DNA from 4 places in the Chryseobacterium sp. MYb264 genome. Region 3 is predicted to be linked to each of the others. Evidence: riboswitches for the same ligand, from Rfam matches in the RefSeq annotation. Region 3 holds a riboswitch; each other region holds the start of a gene.
What was found. Region 3 has a riboswitch for cobalamin ahead of VUJ46_RS21760 (acyl-CoA thioesterase). Riboswitches for the same ligand answer to the same signal wherever they lie in the genome.
Positions count from the first base shown of each region.

Region 1: it holds a riboswitch for cobalamin, as region 3 does, so the genes downstream of both, VUJ46_RS17150 (TonB-dependent receptor) here and VUJ46_RS21760 (acyl-CoA thioesterase) in region 3, are expected to answer to the same signal.
Region 2: it holds a riboswitch for cobalamin, as region 3 does, so the genes downstream of both, VUJ46_RS09420 (TonB-dependent receptor plug domain-containing protein) here and VUJ46_RS21760 (acyl-CoA thioesterase) in region 3, are expected to answer to the same signal.
Region 4: it holds a riboswitch for cobalamin, as region 3 does, so the genes downstream of both, metE (5-methyltetrahydropteroyltriglutamate--homocysteine S-methyltransferase) here and VUJ46_RS21760 (acyl-CoA thioesterase) in region 3, are expected to answer to the same signal.

Region 1 covers NZ_CP142422.1:3,949,054-3,951,257, reverse strand. Annotated here, with positions in the region: gene VUJ46_RS17150 (TonB-dependent receptor) at 1-987, opposite strand, end outside; cobalamin riboswitch at 1,097-1,281, opposite strand; gene VUJ46_RS17145 (transporter) at 1,547-2,204, opposite strand, start outside.
Region 2 covers NZ_CP142422.1:2,221,273-2,223,476, reverse strand. Annotated here, with positions in the region: gene VUJ46_RS09420 (TonB-dependent receptor plug domain-containing protein) at 1-1,247, opposite strand, end outside; cobalamin riboswitch at 1,276-1,452, opposite strand; gene cdd (cytidine deaminase) at 1,827-2,204, opposite strand, start outside.
Region 3 covers NZ_CP142422.1:4,964,219-4,966,422, forward strand. Annotated here, with positions in the region: gene VUJ46_RS21755 (HD domain-containing protein) at 1-433, shown strand, start outside; gene VUJ46_RS21760 (acyl-CoA thioesterase) at 646-1,029, opposite strand; cobalamin riboswitch at 1,144-1,332, opposite strand; gene VUJ46_RS21765 (hypothetical protein) at 1,382-2,182, opposite strand.
Region 4 covers NZ_CP142422.1:1,021,987-1,024,190, reverse strand. Annotated here, with positions in the region: gene metE (5-methyltetrahydropteroyltriglutamate--homocysteine S-methyltransferase) at 1-1,052, opposite strand, end outside; cobalamin riboswitch at 1,393-1,578, opposite strand; gene VUJ46_RS04500 (Lrp/AsnC family transcriptional regulator) at 1,732-2,193, shown strand.

The DNA of each region.
Region 1 (2,204 bases), 1.0 Mb from region 3:
TGACTGAACGGTATCCAGAAAACGGGTATAATCGTATGCAAATTTCGCTTTCAGCTGAGTCTCCAGTTTTGGAAATAGCTTTTTTCTTAGATGAGCCTGCACAAAATAATTTTCATCCACCATTCTGGAACCTCTTGCGTCAAAACGCCCGTTAACTATAGAACCAGGTAAGCCACGATTAGAAATATATCCATAACCACGAACGTTCCAGTTCCCATTATTTAAATTCCCGTTGATGGATGTTTCAAAACGTTTCGCCCTCAAATCCGAATCCTGCCTTTTAGCAATCGTATCATACGCCTGCTCTCCGTCGGGAAACTTTTTGGCATAGCGATATCTGTAAACACCATCACTTTGCAAAAACTCAGAACTAAAACTTGCAGAAATCTTTTGCGATAATTTTTGTTCTAAACGAAAAGATGGATTAAATAAGTCAATAGAAGCATTTTTCAGTCTTATGACAAAATTTGTCTTTTTATTCCCCTTAAAAGAAGGTGTTTTAGGCTGCAAGTAAATTGAACCTGATGAGCCGAAGTCTTTTGCCGATTGAAAAATTTCGCTTTTCTGACCGTTATACAAAGAAATTTCTTCCAGATCATCTAAGGAATATCTTCCCAAATCTACCAGCCCGTTTTGAGCATTTCCCAGCTGTATCCCGTCATAGAATACACCTACATGCTGGCTTCCAAGGCTTCTAACATTAATGGTTTTCAAACCACCTATTCCACCGTAATCTTTGATCTGAACTCCTGAAAAATACCTCAGCGCATCGGCCACCGACTGACTGTTGAGCCTTTCCAGTTGTTCTCCAGAAAGCGTTTGCGCAGGAAGGATCTCTTTAAAATTCTTTTTATAAATCGTAACCGGAAGAATGCTTTTCTCCTTTACCGTGTCTTTTTTGGATTGTGAAAACAACCATGGCGCTGTTAACACAAAAACTGCGAAAACAACCTTATAAAGTTGAGATGTAAGAACTTTTGCCACCATTAGCTCATTTAGATCATGATGACGCTAATGGATATAAGAATACACCGATAAAGCGCAGTCGTAAACCACACAAGATCAATGATGTCCTAAGCTTTATTCCACGAAAGCGTCAAACGTTTATGGTCTGGCAGGTCTTCTGACTTACTCCGTTTTTGAAATCCTTCCCATTAAAAAACAGTGGATATGATCTTCAAAAACTTTGGTGTGGAGCTTACAGCAGCGGGTCTGTCCCGGATTTTCACCGGATTCCCTTTTAAGCGCTTTTTATGGCTCACCAGATTTCGGCAAAGATAGAAAATAAATCATAGAAACAAAATTGAATTTAATTCAATGATTTTCAATCGAATAAATCCTAAAATTGATTTATTGAACTATATTTTTTTTAACGCAAAGTTTTATTTTTGTTGTGAATATTTTTAAGGAGCAAAGAATGAATCAATTAAAATTGATTTGATGAAGCGAACGTTTTTATAGAGCTTCATCAAACAGCTTTGCTGTTCAACTTTGCTCCTTTAAATAAAAAGAAGTTTAAATAAATCTTTTCGTTTAAAATATTCTCTTAAATCCCAAAATTAACGAAAACACTAAAACGCGATTTCGCCTGAATATCGCCGCCCGCCAAATTGGAATATACCGGAAGCATGACTTCACTTCCCAAACTGATTTTTTTATAGGAAGCCTCAAAACCCAGCTTTCCATACAAAGCACTTCCTGCTGTTCTTGGCAGTGCTTCATTAAACTGTTTATTTTGATCAAAAACTTCTCCTTGCAAACCCGTTTTTCCGGAGAAAATGAGTCTATCATTCTCCACAAACTGATAAAAACCGGTTGCAGCATAATTCCATTGATTTCCGAAATTATAATGCTTTTTATTTTCTGTCTTAATGGTGTAATCGGTGTTCAGTAAAATAGCCAGTTTATTTTTCTGAAATTTATAATTGAGTACCATCTGGTAATCCCAGCTCCCTGTTCCCAGCTGAAAACTTGGATTTACCCCCGTAATTCCCTTTTCATCAAATTTCCCTAACGGAACTTTTATTCCTACCCCCCCATTCAGCTGATGGATATTATTCTTGGAATTTAGCAGTTGATAGATTCCCATCATATTAAAATCTCCGATTCCGTTGATATTTATATCTCCCTGCAAGGTCTGCTTCTCGTGAAAATGAAACGGTAAACTTCCATAAACACTCAGTTTTTGCGTTACCGGAATTCTT
Region 2 (2,204 bases), 2.5 Mb from region 3:
GGTTGCCAGTAAAGATCATTAAATGAAGGATACCTGAAATTTCTCGATACGTCTAAATTAACATGATACCATTGAGTTGCATCCCATTTTCCTGAAAAAGAAAAAAGTAGGGGCGAACTGATATCTTCAACAAAGTCTTTTTTAATTCCTGCTTCAAATCTCAGATCTTTAGTGGTGAAATAGCGAATTAACGCAGCAAAAGAACCTACATTTCTGCTCACATCTCTAAGTTGAGACTGCTTCAGACCTTCTGCTTTATTGAGCTGGAATTCAGAAATTAAATTAAAGTTCCATTTTGGCGTGATAAAATAATTGAAGTTGTTTTTTACAATATAATTTTTGCCGGTTCCGCCACTGAAATAAGGTTTGTTAATATCAGAAAAATACTGAAAATTTTCCTCGGTATAAGCAGCTTTAAAGGAATTGGTAAATTTAGATTGACTCCAGTCCCACGAAACTAAACTTCTTACATTCTGAGTTTCATATTTCGTTTTCGTTTGACTGTCAAAAAAAACAGGATAGTTTTGATTTCCGTTAAAAAACTCCGAAATCCACGAAATTTGATGATGTGGAGCTATTTTATAAGCTGCCGAAAAATTAAAATTGGTATTATTATATTCCCCATTTCTGTTGATATAATTCTGAGATTCTTTTACTTCATAATCATTCTCGCTTACCGAATAATTGCCCGAAACTTTAAAGCTGAACTTTTCATTGCTGTAAGAACCTTTCAAAAAATTATTAAATGTTCCAAAAGATGCTGCTTCTGAAAAAAGAGAACCGTGAAAGCCTTTATTAAAATCCAGCGTATTATTCAGGTGAATACTTCCGCCAATGGCACCGCTTCCATAAATTACACTTCCGCCGCCGGCCTTTACATCAAGTTGATCAAAACCTCCGAAAGAAATATTATTTACATCTGCCTGACCTAAAAAATTTGAGTTGATATTAATTCCGTTCCATACAAAAGCAGTCTGCTGTGCAGTGGTTCCCCGAAAAGAAGGCGAAGAAACAGCACCCCGTCCGTTTTCTTTAATATAAACAGGCGTTTGAAAACGTAAAAGTTCAGAAAGATTGGTTGAGTTTTTTTCAATATCCTGAGGTGAAATAGTCTGTACCTTATGAAAAAGTTTTACCTTGTTCATTTGATTGTCAAAAACAAACACCGTGTCTATTACCTTTTCCTGACCAAACAGAAAGCAGCCGTAAGACGAAAAAAACAGGACTACAGATCTTTTTATATTCATACCTTTTCACTTTTCCACCGAAAGCAATTATTTTAGTTAGATTTTGGCAGGTCTCCTGACTTTCGCTTTTCCACACCTTCCCGTTTGCACAGTGGTTTTCCGTAGAAATTTTGATTGCGATTTACAGTTGCGGGGACAGCTCAGGATTTTCACCCGATTCCCTATTATTTCCAAAATGCTGGAAACCAAAATTTTTGCAAATGTAAGTGTATTAAATTATAAAAACAAAATGGAGTGTAATGATTTGGATTTCAATGAAATATACAATATTGTTTTTTAGGAGCTTATTCCTGCTCTCTCTCATACTCCTCACGCCAAGCTCTCCAACGCCCGCCAATCCTAAAACCCTTGCCCTCCCCAACGCTCCGACCCAGTTGCGGGGTAACCGTTCGATCAGGGCTAGGCCGTGGACCAAAGATCATATTTCAGCCTATCATCAAAAGAATGATCTTCTTCCAAAACCTCATAGGTTTTTAAAACCTATGAGGTTTTCAATGAATGTACTATTTAAATGAACGAGATGACATTCTCAAAAATGAATGTTATGGGTGGAAAAATTGCGCTATTCATATTTAAAAACTACAAAAATGTAGCATCAAAATAAAACGGCAAGAGATCTTTAATCGCATGTACCTTCACTACCTCTTCATTCATGCTCGAAAAATAAAGGTCTATATTTTCATTCTGCTTCGTTTCATATTCCATTAAGCTTTGCCTGCAAGCTCCACATGGGGGAATGGGTGGATTTTTCTCATGAAATTCTTTAGGACCTCCCACCACAAAGATCTTTTTGATTTTTACGTCCGGAAAATTGGCGGCAATCCAGAATAGCGCTGTTCTTTCCGCACAAAGTCCCGATGGATAAGCTGCATTTTCCTGATTGTTTCCGGAATAGATTTCACCGTTCTCCAGCAAAACGGAACATCCCACTAAAAACTGAGAGTACGGAGCATAGGC
Region 3 (2,204 bases):
GAACAGGGCAGATATTGATCTTTTGAGAGTGATCAGGATGTTGTCTATTCATGATTTGGTAGAAATTGAAGCCGGAGATACTTTTCTTTTTGATGAAGCCGGAATGGTGGGCAAATTTGAAAGAGAAAAGGTATCTGCCCAAAATATATTCGGAATTTTAGATGAACCTTTAAGAACTGAGTTTTTCAATCTTTGGCTTGAATTTGAAGAAGAAAAAACTCCGGATGCTATTTTTGCCTGCGCTATCGACCGGATTATGCCTTTTATCCTTAATTCTCATACTTCCGGAAAAAGTTGGACTGAAGCTGGTGTTACCGAAAAACAAATCAGAAATATGCTGGAGAATGCAATCAGCAGAGCTTCAGATGAAATGGGAGAGGCTTTCCAAACATTATTGAATTTGAGCTTGGAAACTGAAAAGGTGTTGAGGTAAGTTTTTTAACAGAATATATCTTATTTCTCCAAGGATTGCATAGATGATTATATTTCAATTTTTAATAAAAGAAAATATTCTCTATCATTTGTGAATTCGTGGCAGAAAAAAATAAAAAAATCGGCGGGCAAAGACCCGCCGAAATTGCTTTAAAAAAACATTTTTGAAAATATTGAGCTCAGACCGCTAAAAGCAGTCCAAACATTTCTTCTTTATAGAATTTGAATTGGTTTTTTGAATTCATCGATCGCTACAAAAGTAAAATCTCCCACAATGGCTTTTTCCTTTTCATAAGAATACATTTGTTCTGTATAGATCTCAACGTTGACTTTCATACTTGTTTTTCCTACATGAGAAACTTTTCCTACCAGCTCCACAATGGTTCCCGCAGGAATAGGCTTTTTAAAATCTATTTTATCACTGCTCACTGTTACTACACGTTTTCTTGCAAATCGGGTCGCCGTAATAAAAGCCACTTCATCCATCAGCTGCATCGCTGTACCTCCGAAAAGAGTATCGTAATGATTGGTCGTATTAGGAAAAACCGCTTTGAAAATTCTGGTTTCGGATGTTTCAATTCTTTCTTCTGTAGTCATATTTCATTATTAAATTAAGGCAAAATGAAATAATATCAAACAACAGAATAATGACAGGAACATGAGAATTCCTGAAACATCCATCAGATCAATAAAACTTCAAATCGCGAAAGTTTTTTGTTTAAGAAAAAGGCAGGTCTCCTGACTCGTAACATCATTTATCTCCTTCCCATCTCGCCTCGCAGCGAAACAGTGGACTTTTGATAAAGACTTCAGTTACTTACAGTTGCGCGACAGTTCGTGATTTTCACACGATTCCCTTTTCATCTGCAGCTAAGCAGAACCTATTTCTGAAAAAGCAATCTGCTTTTCCGGGTGCAAAAATAAGGATAAAAACAGTAGAAAATAAGATTTATTCCGGATTATTATAAATTATTTGGTTGATGGCTCTTCCTTTATTGATGCTCCAGAGCGTGGTATAACGATTTTCACCGGAACCATTGATCATGTAAAGGAAAATATGATCGTCATCAAGCGCTGTTACTCCGATGTTTTCAAAATCCATAGAAGGCTGGAAGAGATTTTTAATCGCTTCTCTCACAAATACAGAACCTCTTCCCGGCTGTTGCACACGAATTGATTTTATCTCCATCATCCCTTCAGGAATTTCGTTGCCAATTCCCCAAGGTTTTACTTTATCAACCGTCAGAATTTTCCCGCTGGCATCTTTTTCCTGTCTTTTAAGATGAGCATACGAAGGATAAACATCAATAATAACCTTTGTTCTTTGGTTAGTCAGGATTTTAGGATTGGTATTATCTGTAAAAATTAATGATCTCCCGTTTTTAGATTTTGAAGGCGTAAATTTTGGAAGCTGATCGATAAAAGCCACACGCTCTTTATTCACCATTCCTTCTTTATTCAGGCTGTCATATCTTACGAAAGGCTTTTCAGAGTCTTGTTTTTCAGGATATTTAATCCAGATCCATTCCGTTTCTCCAGGCGCAGGTTTTACATAAACAAAAACATCTCCTGTTTTCATACGGATCTTATCAATGATTTTTCTATAATCATCTTTATGAACGCGTACCATCGCATAACCTTCCTGAGCTTTTACCACGCCAAAAGGTACTTTCGTCTGACCTTTTACAAAAGCTAAAGAAAATAAACTGAAAACAGATAAATAAAGTGCCTTGTTTACGGAAATCATCATGAATTTTTTTTGAATGTTCAAA
Region 4 (2,204 bases), 1.3 Mb from region 3:
TTGATTTCGGGAGATAAAGTATTCTCGTTTTTCTCAGAATCAAGATCGAAAGGAGAGTGGAGCAATGAACATGAAGGCGCAATAAATAACCTCTCCGAACCTATTTTTTCTACTGCCTTTTTAATAAACTGTAAAGAGTGTTGGAAATCATTTTTCCAGATATTTCTTCCATCAACAATTCCTAAAGAAAGGCTTAAACTGTCTGGAATTAGAGTTAAAACTTCATCCAATTGTTCAGGAGAACGAACCAGATCGATATGTAAAACATCAATCGGAAGGGCATTGGCCAATGAAAGATTGTCTTTTAATCCTTCAAAATAAGTCGCTACAATAAATTTAAGCTTCGGAAACTGTTTTCTGAGTTCCGCATAGATCAATTGATAGGTTTCTTTGGCTTTTTCAGTTAAATCTAATGCTAAAAATGGCTCGTCAAACTGAATATACTCTGCGCCATGATTTTCCAGCTCTTTTAAAATTTGAATATAAACGGGAAGTAAATTTTGCGCTAAATCTAATTTATAAAAACCTTCTTCTTTCTCTTTTCCTAATAATAAATAGGTCAGTAAACCGATAATTACGGGTTTTGCATTAATTCCAGCCTGCTTTGCTGCAATAAATTCCTGGATAATTTTATTTGAAAATAATTTAAACTCCTGATTTTTATGAAATTCTGGAACGATATAATGATAATTGGTATCAAACCACTTCGTCATTTCCATCGCTGTGATGTCTAAACCGTCTTTCTGAAAACCTCTGGCCATCGCAAAGTAAAGATCTAGTTCAGATTTTTTGAAGGCAATCTCCTGATAACGTTCCGGAATGGCTCCAACCGCTAAAGTCATATCCAAAACCTGATCGTAATAAGAGAAATCATTGCATGGAATCCAGTCGATTCCCGCTTCCTGCTGCAGTTTCCAGTTGTTTTGGGTAATGGTTTTTCCGACTTCCAGCAGTTCGTCTGAAGTTATTTTTTCTGCCCAATAGTATTCACAGGCTTTTTTTAATTCTCTGTTGCTGCCAATTCGCGGGTAGCCAAGGATGTGTGTTTGCATTTCTTTTAAACTTTTAAATTAAATTTTCTTTTAAAAGTTCTTTAAGTTGCTTCGAAATGCTTTCTTAAAATGGTTTTGATGAATCGACTAGATACAGTGAGGATGTAATTTTTCCTTTAAATGAAAAGAATAAGTTGTTGGTAAAGGAAAATAAATTTCATTGATTTTAATAAGCAAATGCATAAACACCAGCTTCATCAGCGAAAAATTAGTCATTCTTTGCTCCTTAAAAATAAGAAGCTTCAATAATAAAATCTTTGCGTTTAAAAAAAATAAAATCTTAAACAAAAATACGCTCAAAGTATCATCTTTCTGATCCAAAAACTCCAAATCGCGAGAGCATTGATCATTCGGAACAGGCAGGTCTCCTGACTTGTAACAGCTTTTGTCATCCTTCCCGTTATTACAGTGGATATACAAGGACAAAAACCTTTGGGTTATTACTTACAGTTGCGCGACAGCTCGTGATTTTCACACGATTCCCTATTAATTTACCTTATGTAAAACCTTTCCTTCTGATGAAGTATGTTAAAGAACAAAATCTTAATCAAAGGTAATTAATAAAGTATATTCATTGGTTTAATTCCTGAAATTAAGCATAAAATTTGGTTTTGTTTCATTAAAAAAGATTTTTATTCTGTATTTTTGAAGTAGAAAATAAAAAAAAGAATAATATTCCGTGGAAAAACTGGATGAAAAGGATCTTCAGCTGTTAAGAATTCTTCAGAAAAATGCTAAACTGACCGTAAAGGAGCTTGCGAAAGAAGTTAACCTTTCGGCTTCTCCCGTTTTTGAACGAATGAAAAGACTGGAGCAGGAAGGGTATATTAAGCATTATGCCGCTGTTCTGGAAGCCGAAAAATTAAACCGTGGATTTACTGTTTTTTGTCAGGTCCGACTGAAAATTCACGACCGGGCGGTCGGAAATGCATTTGTAAAAGATATTCTACAGATCGATGAAGTAGCGGAATGTTATAATATTTCCGGCGATTTTGATTTCTTATTGAAAGTTCAGGTAAGAGATATGAAGCATTATCAGGATTTTGTGTTTAATAAATTAGGCTCCGTAGATTCTATCGGAAGTACACACAGCACTTTTGTGATGGCGGAGGTTAAGAATACGCATGGGGTGAGTATTTAAAAGGCTGGGAG